Regions from separate parts of the Eubacterium sp. AM05-23 genome, predicted to be linked through region 1. Evidence: riboswitches for the same ligand, from Rfam matches in the RefSeq annotation. Region 1 holds a riboswitch; each other region holds the start of a gene.

Region 1 (3,278 bases):
GCTTGCAGCTGTAGGCGCGAGCAGTTTGCTCATCACCTTTATGATTTATTTTTTTATCGGCCTGTCTATCGGGGCCAGCGTGCTGATTTCACAGTTTTTTGGCAGCCGGAAATACGATAAGGTGCAGGAAGCTGTGCACACCGCCGTAGCCCTGAGCCTAGTATCCGGCCTTGTCCTCACTGTTCTGGGTCTGGCCTTTGCGCCGGCTATGTTGCGGATGATGAACATTCCCGAGGTCGGGCTGGCATACGCCATACCCTATATCCGCATCTATTTTCTGGGCATGATCCCCATGACCCTTTACAATATCGGCAGCGGCGTCCTGCGCGCTGTGGGCGATTCCAAAACCCCGCTGGCCTGTCTGGTGGTCACAGTTGTGCTAAACATCGGGCTTGATCTGCTCTTTGTAGGGCCGCTGTGCATGGGCGTTGCCGGAGCTGCGCTGGCCACTGCCCTGGCCCAGCTGGCCGCCGCTGTGCTCATTGTCATTATCCTGCTGAGGGCTGACTCCATCTACCGGCTGCGGCCAGCGAGAATCCGTTTTCACGTCCAGACACTCAGGGATATTGTGCGTATCGGCCTGCCCGCCGGGCTGCAGTCTGTGCTGGTCTGTTTCTCCAATGTGGTGGTCCAGTCCCAGATTAACACCTTTGGGCTGGAGGTCATGGCTGGGTTTACCGCTTATATGAAGATTGACGGGTTTCTCTTTATGCCCATTGACGCCTTCTGTCTGGCCATCTCCAACTTCGTGGGCCAAAATATGGGCGCAGGGCGCTGGGAGCGGGTGGTAAAAGGCAAGAACGTCTGCCTGCTGCTGTGCGTTGGTGTGACCCTTGGCCTGGGCGTAATGATTATTCTGAACGCCCGGCTGATCCTGGGCATGTTTACCTCGGACGAGGCAGTGGTTTTAAACGGCATGCGCCAGTTGTACACCGTGGTGCCCCTTTACGGCATTTACGCTGCCGATCAGGTGTTTGTGGGCGTTCTTCGGGGGGCCGGGGCTACGGTCATCCCCATGGTCATCACTCTGGTGTGCATGTGCGGCCTGCGGCTGAGCTGGATTTTTACCACCCTGCGTTTTATACACGATGCGCGCATGATCTACCTGAGCTATCCGCTGACCTGGATCGTGACCGGAGCAGTGCTTTTGCTCTATTATTATAAAGGCGGCTGGCGGCCGGAAAGGGCCGTCCGAAAAATCGTAAAGAATTCAAAAGAAGTTGTTGACAAAGCCGCCTAAAGGGCGTATGATGAAGTTAATTAAATATTGAATGATCCTATGTAGTGGGAAAAGGGTGAGAGTCCCTTGCTGTAATCGCAGCTGTAATGCAAAATGCTTTCTGAAAAAGCCACTGTCAATGATGATGGGAAGGCGGAAAGATGATATTGCTGAGCCAGAAGACCGACATAGTGATTGGTTCTTAAAAGACTCCGATTTAGAGTGCTTAAGAAACGAAACAAAACCTTTACCATCCAGATTATACTGTGTTCGTTCATCCCTCTCTGAATCCGAGAGGGATTTTTTTATGGAATTTAAGGACGGTCGCCTTATCATTCGTATTTAATTAAATCTCATAATGCCTGTTCCATCAGACAGGTGTCATTAAATCCTCTTTTCAGTCAGCGAGGCTGAAAAACCCTCCCTTTTTTGGAAAAGTCCCAAACGCCGGGGCTTTTCTTTTTTTTGAAAAATTTTGAAATTATGGTTTCCAAAGTGTATTTTTATGGTATAAGATTTAGGAGAAATGAAGTTCGCACCCCCTTTTTATAGGGTGATAGGGGAAAATATGGTATAATGGAAGAAATACCGGAAAGGCAGAAAATGGGATGATTAGAATTGGAATTTGCGACGACAATGCTTTGATTGCGGAAAAACTGGAGACGCTTATCATCAGGTATGGTGAGGAACACAGTATTGATGTGGAAACGTACGTCTATCATGACGGCAGCGAGGTGCTTGAGGACCGTATCCAGTTTGATATCCTTTTTCTTGACGTGGAGATGCCAAAAACCGACGGGATCGATACGGCCAAGCAGATCCGTAAGTGGGACGCCCGGGTCAAGATTATCTTTATCACCAGCTATACCCACTACATGCGCAACGCCTTTGCTGTGCACGCGTTTGAATATCTGGTCAAGCCCTTTAACACGGCAAAGGTAAACATGGTGCTGACCGAAGTGTTTGATTTTATCGAAAAGGAGAACAAAAGTCACGATATTTCCCTGATGATGGGCGGCGAGCTAAAGGTCTTTGCCAGCAACGATATTTATTATTTTGAGCGCGTGCGGCGAAAGATCAAAATGTGCACCGCGCAGGGCGATTTTGAATTTAACGGCGTCCTGAGCGAGATTATGGAAAAGGTTCAGGACTTTGACTTTGAATACTGCCACAAAAGCGTGATTGTGAACCTGTTCCACTGTAAGCGCATTGCAGGCGCCGACCTGTATCTGGACAATGGCGAAACCCTGCCCATCGCCCAGAAGCGCGCCGTGGAATTTAAAGCGCGGCTGTTTGATTATATTGAGGAGAATTTTAAGCTGTTGTGAGAAAGGGCTTGGAGGATAGTTTAGGGGAAGAGTATGGATAAGTGGATTTATATACTGGATATGTTCTTGTCTTATGGCGTATCAGGTTATGTAATGATTAAATTTTTATCTGATTTATTTGAAAGAAAGTATAGTGGGAAAATTTACATTTTAGCTTGGTTATTATTTGTTGTAGTAGCTATTGCGTTTAATCTAACTGGTATTGCGATTTTAAAGAGTATATATGGAATAATTTCTGCATGTGCTTTGGGCTTGTTGCTTTTTAAAGCAAAAGATAAAAGAAGAATAGTAGGCGCAGGTGTCTTCTTTTTTCTGTATATGTTCATTATAGATACTTTATCAGTCTTATTCTTTACGGTTTTTAGTGGAAGAACAATAGAAACTGTTCGAAGCGATATAGTTTTGTTATTTATTTGTGGGTTAGGAAATCAAATTATGCTATTATGTTTTTACAAACCAATTGTAACATTAATGAAAAAGCATAAATTTGATATTATTACCTTACAGCAGAATTTGTTTTTGATAGTTCTGGCGTTATTTGAAGCTGCGTTGCTTATTTATATCATGAGTTTTATTGATAAGACTTCAAGTGGTTTAATGTTAACTATGATGATTGCGGGTTTTTTAGGCTTGGATACATATCTAATTTATCTTTTTGAAACTATCTCACAAAAGTATGAGCTCGAAAGAGAGATAGACTTAAAAAAGCAACAGGAAGAAATGCAAAATAA
Region 2 (3,278 bases), on a different contig from region 1:
GGGCCAGAGGGATATTTGTTTTTGAGGTTAGGAATATTTTATTGCCTTTAATGTTTTTAATTTTGGTCAAATTGACGAGATAGCTCCGGTGGCAGATTTCGAGTCCCAGATTTTGATAACGCTCATAAACCTGCTTGATGCTCTCATCAATGGTAAAGACCTCCTGGTCTGTCACCACAAAATTGATCCGGTCATCGGACTTTATATAAAATACCTGATCGTTTTGAAGCATTTTTATGCCGTCCACTGTTTTAAACAGCATGTTTGGCTGTCTGAGGTTATACGGGGCATCTTGCCTGTAATCAAAAAAGGCGGTCAATTCTTTGTGAAGCTTACTGTATGTTACTGGTTTTTCGATGTATCCAAAGGGACGTGTTACGGCAAACGCTCTCAGACAGCCATTGTAATAATCGGCGTCAACCAGATAGATGATTTCTGTTGTTTTGTCGTTCTCCCTGAATTTTTCCATTATTTTTGCTTCTTTTTTCCGGTTTTTTTCAATGTCGAAAAAGATAATGTCATAGCTACCGGAAGTGCTCTCTGTTATCTGTCTTTTATCCTGATACCAAAAGCTCAGATAGGTTTTATCCATTGCTTCCAGACATTGTCTGGCTATTTGCCCGAGCTCCTGCAGTATTTTAGAATCTCTTTCGTAAAATGCAATTCGAATCACGCCTCTCATCCTTTTTAAAATATATTTTTGCTGCTTATTCTTTTAACCATCAGATTACAGCCATATAAAAAAGAACCCTATCCATAAAACTTAAACTTTTAAGAAGTTTCATAGCAACATAAGGTTCCTATTCTCATTGCTCTGACAATGCCCTGTTTGGCAGCTGATTCTATTTTATAAAACTTTCGGCAGTATTTCCCGGTATTCCTCAAGAAAGACAAATCCATCCTTCATGGTATTTTTCAGGGTGTCGTTGCTGATATCAAGAAGCCGGAACATGTGGTAAACAATTGCTTTCACCAGCTTTTTGGATTTGAAGGGCAGCTCCCGCTCGTAATAACGGATAAAAATTTCTTTTTGAGCGCCGTAAAACGCCAGAGTGTAAACTTCCATATCCTCTTCGGTATAGCTTTTATTAAAGTATTCCAACACGGAACGGTTAAACAGCTTTAAAACCATCATCCGTTTCTTTTTATTACAGTCACGCCGTGTAATTTCATAATAAAATTTCATAACATGCGGGTCCTCCACAATGCCAGCATAAAAGAGGATCATCGCGGTACAATATTTGACATACTGCATCTTTGCTTTTTCTGAGTTTTCTCCGACAAAGTCATACAGCTGCATGAAGTAGGTGTTAATGATCTCATCGACAATGTCTTCTTTCTTGTTAAAATAGTAGGTGAGGGTTCCAAGGCCTACCTCTGAGTTATTTGCAATGTCTACCATGCCTGTATTGTTATAACCCTGGGTGTAAAACAACTCTTTTGCCTGGCTCATGATATTCTTCTGCGTCTGTATCCCTTTTTTAGTCCGCTCTTTTTTTCTTTGCGGTACTTCACATTCGAGTTTTAACTCCATATTTGTCAACTCCTTTTTTCTTGCGCTGCTACCAAAAAAAACCTTCTCTGATTCAGAGAAGGAAAAACAAAGCATTAAATACTTTTTATTTGTCTTATCACTCTAAATCGGAGCTTTAAGAACTTATCACTGTGCTGGTCTTCTGGCTTTACAATATCATCCTTGTCCCCTTCCCGCTATGCTGGCAGTGGTTACTGGACAGGCTTTTTGTATTACAGCTGCGATTACAGCAAGGGCATCTCACCCTTTTCCCATAACACAGGATAGATTCTATATTTAATTGTTTTCATCATAGCTTTTTTGATGGTTTTTGTCAAGATTTACCAGGAATTTCTACTGAATATAATTGACCTTATAATCGTATATCTTGCAATAGCGGTCTATCCTAGATCCCTCATAGCAATGCACCGTCACGTCGTTCCGGTTAAAGAGCCACTCGCCCACTTCTTCGGGATCGTGTTTTATCTCGACATCCTTTAAATTGGGACATCCGTGAAAGGCCCATTTACCAATAACTTTTACTGTTTCTGGTATCTTGAGGGCTGTCAGCTTTTTACATTTTAGAAATCCGGATTCGTCGATCACCTCCAAACCCACTGGCAGATCAAGCTGCTGAAAGCTGCAGTTTACAAAGGCTTCCTTGCCGATATATTTTAAGTTTTCTGAAAATCGGATGGATTCTAAGCTTTTACACATGTAGAAGGTCCTGAAGGGTAGCTTTTCGATGGCAGTGGGAATCTCAATATGTGTGAGTTTATCGCAGTTGTAAAAGGCGTTTTCTCCAATTTTGGTAAGTTGTTTTGGCAGTTCTATCCTTTCCAGCCCACGGCAAAATTTGAAGGTGCGGTCTTTTATGGCCTTTACTCCCTCTGGAATCACAAGAGCCTGTATTCTTCGGCATTCCATAAAAGCGGCTTCTCCCAAAAGCTTGAGGCCGGAAGGCAGGTTGATGGACGAAAGCATGGTGCATCCTTCAAAGGCATGACCGCATATTTCCTTAACAGAACCGGCTACTTTAACTCTTTGCAACTTGGTCAGATTTTTAAACGCATTGACGCTGATCCGCTCAACACCTTCAGGAATGTCAGCGTACTTCACTGTTGCCTTTGGCAGATTCTTTTTTGAAAAGGCCTCTATCCTTTTTGCACTCTCACTCATTTTTACCTCCAAAATTCTCCATTTAAAATAAGTTCATTTATCGTACGAAAAACGCCGCTATATAACTATAACTAATTGCACCTTCATTAAAATGATTTTATTTCAATTTTATAGATATCATGCTTTTTCTATACCTATAGTTTCTATATTTATTCAAATGCATTTTTTATACTTTTGAAGCTATAAAATCCAACAACAGAACCTATTGTAGTCCATTTTTACGATTTTGTCAAATAATCAAAAAGCTTTTAAGGATATTCATATTTTTTACCTTATATTTATCGCAGCGCACAGGTAATATACATATAGGGGGCATGTGTATATCTATATCTAATATTTTTTCTAAAAATTCAACTTTACGCTATTGACATTACAAAAAAGGGTGCTATAATTAGAAATGTAGTCGGTTCTCCGGCACATTTTTAATGATTTCCATCATAATCGATGGTTTAAGCAGAATTGGGTGAAAATCCCAAACGGTCCCGCCACTGTAAGACGTATGTCAAGTCAGGATGCTGATCATTAAAACTGTATTACATTTGGTTACGAGGAGATAACTAAGTGTTTGGACGAAATCACAGGATTT
Region 3 (3,278 bases), on a different contig from region 1:
CCGCAGACTGCCAGCGCTCCGCCTGTCAGAAAGCCTAAAATGACTCTCGGCAGCCGTACATTCCAGATAATCGCAATATTACCGGCCGATATTCCCTCCATGTTAACAGGAAGGTGCAGCACCTCGTGCAGTAAAATCCTGTTAGCGTCGCCAAAGGGAATGGAGGTAATGCCTACGATGGTGCATAAATAAATTAAGATCAGGCACCCTACAATGGATAAGGGCATCGCGTATCTTTTCATCTTTGTTTTCATCCGACCTCTTCCTTAACCGTCTGTTTAAAACCTCCGCTGGGGGCAAAAGCCCCCCCTGCGGAGAAATCTTTCTACTTAAACTGATCCGGATAAACGGCTGTAGCCAGCAGCTCCAGCCCATCGACAATACGCGGTCCGGGGCGCTGGATCAGGTCGCTGTCCGGAGAGAGCATTTCGTAATAGACAATGGCGTCGTTCTTGACAGCATTGACCTGGTCAAAGCCCGGCACCTTTTTGATCTCGTCCGGTGTGGTAAAGAAGGACACATAGACGTCCGGGTTCTTTGCGATAATCTGTTCAACGCTCAGCTGCGGCCAGTCTGTGCCGGCGTCTGAGGCAATGTTTTTGGCGTTAATATCCTTAAGCATATTGCCCAGCAGGGAGTTATCTCCGGCGCTGTAATAACCGCCAATATCGATAAAGACTGATTTCTGCGGATTGGCTGCCGCCGCCTTTTCCTTAATCTCATCATATTTTTTCGTCATGCTGTCGGTGATTTCCTTGGCCTTATCATTGGCGTTAACCACCTTGCCAGTATTAATGATGGTGCTTTCCACCGCGTCCACAGACATTGGTGTGTAAGTAATAACCTTTGCGCCGGTGGCTTCAATCTGACTGCGGACATCATCGCTGATCAGATCACCCGCCAGAACGACATCCGGGGCCAGGGAAATAATCTTTTCCACATTGGGATTATTGTAATCGCCAATCGACGCTACCTGGGCAGCTTCCTCGGGATAATTGCAGTAATCGGTCCGTCCGACCACCTTGTCTCCCACACCCAGGGCAAACAGGATTTCGGTGTTTGCGGGTGACAGAGACACGATCTTTGCGGGTTCCTTTTCGATTTCCACATTATTGCCCAGATCATCGGTAATGGAGATTGGGTAAGCGGTTTCTCCAGTAACCGCGCCGGAAGCTTCTCCACCCTTCTGGCTATTCTGAGCACAGCCTGCCGCGCCAAACAACAGCGCCGCACAGGCCAGAGCCATCAGTAAACTTTTCAATACACTCTTCTTCATTGGTCCCTCCATAAATAAATTTAAAACTGCTTAAAACAAAGAAAACCGACCCCATGAGAGAGGCCGGATTATGATAATATACAATCCTCTACTTCCCTCCGAAGTGATTATATCGCTTTGCTTCAAGTGTCCTGACTCTTGCTTCCTTCTCCATCCTCCCTTCCCATCAGGATACGCCTGACAGTGGTCTATGAGGATCTTGTCTGCAATTACAGTAGCGGGGGCTGTAGCGGATTTCAACCGCTTTCCTCTAACAAAACAGCATCATTAAGTTGTTAATTGAAGTTTAGCACAAATCCCCGAATTGTGCAATTAGAAATTATTGTTCTCCAGATCAAGGCTGTTCCGAACTGCACGGCAGAACTCAAGGGGCTCTCGCTTTTTCCACGCATCGCTTGCGATAACCTCGTAGGAGATAAAATCCACGCCGGTGCTCAGGATCTCAGGCATGACCTCACAGAAGGGGATTTCACCCTCGCCCGGTATCCAGTGCCGGTCAATATGCAGGTCGTTGTCGGACAAATGCAGCGCCTTGATCCGGTCTTTGTAGGTTTTAAGAATCTTACCTCTGCCGCAAGGCAGCATATAGTCATGGGAGCTGTCATAACACATACCAAAATGATCGGCCTGGATGGCATCCAGCAGTCCCTTCAGCAAAAACTGCCGCGACACATTTTCAACGGCGATATCGACGCTGTACTTCTCCCCGGCCTCTGCCAGCTCTGAGAAAAAAGCCAGCCCATTTTCCCATTTATAGGGGCCAAGGTCCAGATCATTAGTGTGTACCACCACAGCTGGAATCTCGAAGGTACGGCAGTCCCGCACAAAGCTGACAAAGGTATCTAAAAGCGCTCTGGTCTGTGCAGGCTCCTTTTCCCAGATGTCGTTATAACCGATAAAGGGCGCGTGAATATTGGTGATTCCAAGCCCCTTGCTCCGCACAATGTCCGGAAATTTTTCTTTCTCCAGATAATAAGGCTCACACTCGTCCTCCCAGGAAATCATCACCTCGTCAAAACCGGCTTCTTTGATCACGTCAATGCGCTCCTCAAAAGGCATGAAGTAGCCAAACCACGAAAACATACTGTATTTCATCGGCTTCCTCTATTCACCCTGAAGCCTGGGTATGCTCAGGTCAAAGGGCGGATATACAACGCCCTTTTCTGTGATGATGGCTGTGACATTCTGATGCGGGGTCACGTCAAAGGCCGGGTTTTCCATGCGCACACCGTCCGGCGCGATCTGCTGTCCTTTGATATGGCTGATCTCTCTTGTGTCCCGTTCCTCAATGACAATATCATCGCCGGACCACATATTAAAATCAATGGTTGAGGTGGGCGCTGCCACATAGAAAGGAATGCCATGGGCTTTTGCCAGAATGGACACGCTGTAGGTTCCGATCTTATTGGCCACGTCGCCATTTCGGGCGATGCGGTCTGCTCCCACCACCACACAGTCGATTTTTCCCTGCTTCATCATCCAGCCGGCCATATTGTCTGTGATCAGTGTGACTGGAATGCCGTCTTTTTGAAGCTCATAGGCGGTGAGACGGGCCCCCTGCAGAAAGGGTCTTGTCTCATCGGCGTAGACGGATATCTCCTTGCCTGCCTCCCAGGCGGCACGCACAACGCCGAGGGCTGTCCCGTAATCCGCTGTGGCGAGGGCTCCTGCATTGCAGTGGGTCAGGATGGTATCCTTACGGTGGATCAGCTCTGCGCCGTAAGCGCCCATATCCCGGCACATCTTAATATCCTCTCTGCAAATGGCGTCTGCTTCGGTTTTCAGGAGCGCTGTGATCTCTGCCACTGTTTTTTCCGAGTTGTTTTTGATCACGCCCTCCATCCGGTCCACTGCCCAGAACAGGTTGACCGCCGTTGGCCGGGTGGCACGAAGCACGTGGCAGACAGTCTCCATTTCCTTTAAAAAGGTCTCCTTCGGTAGCTTTTCAAATTCCAGCGCGCCAAAATAAACGCCGTATCCGGCAGTCACTCCGATGGCCGGC

Evidence for each region. A riboswitch is a leader RNA that binds a small molecule or an ion and turns the genes downstream of it on or off. The one in region 1 is predicted to bind cobalamin.
Region 2: linked by a shared signal. The riboswitch ahead of DW091_RS19530 (TetR/AcrR family transcriptional regulator) and the one ahead of DW091_RS15245 (LytTR family DNA-binding domain-containing protein) in region 1 are both predicted to bind cobalamin.
Region 3: linked by a shared signal. The riboswitch ahead of DW091_RS11095 (ABC transporter substrate-binding protein) and the one ahead of DW091_RS15245 (LytTR family DNA-binding domain-containing protein) in region 1 are both predicted to bind cobalamin.

The regions. Positions count from the first base shown of each region.
Region 1 covers NZ_QUDF01000011.1:125,495-128,772, reverse strand. Annotated here, with positions in the region: gene DW091_RS15250 (MATE family efflux transporter) at 1-1,240, shown strand, start outside; cobalamin riboswitch at 1,263-1,426, shown strand; gene DW091_RS15245 (LytTR family DNA-binding domain-containing protein) at 1,828-2,547, shown strand; gene DW091_RS15240 (sensor histidine kinase) at 2,581-3,278, shown strand, end outside.
Region 2 covers NZ_QUDF01000022.1:41,083-44,360, forward strand. Annotated here, with positions in the region: gene DW091_RS19525 (LytTR family DNA-binding domain-containing protein) at 1-673, opposite strand, end outside; gene DW091_RS19530 (TetR/AcrR family transcriptional regulator) at 848-1,534, opposite strand; cobalamin riboswitch at 1,649-1,811, opposite strand; gene DW091_RS19535 (leucine-rich repeat domain-containing protein) at 1,868-2,692, opposite strand; cobalamin riboswitch at 3,102-3,231, shown strand.
Region 3 covers NZ_QUDF01000007.1:74,618-77,895, reverse strand. Annotated here, with positions in the region: gene DW091_RS11100 (iron ABC transporter permease) at 1-254, opposite strand, end outside; gene DW091_RS11095 (ABC transporter substrate-binding protein) at 326-1,276, opposite strand; cobalamin riboswitch at 1,380-1,555, opposite strand; gene DW091_RS11090 (sugar phosphate isomerase/epimerase) at 1,589-2,371, opposite strand; gene mtnA (S-methyl-5-thioribose-1-phosphate isomerase) at 2,381-3,278, opposite strand, start outside.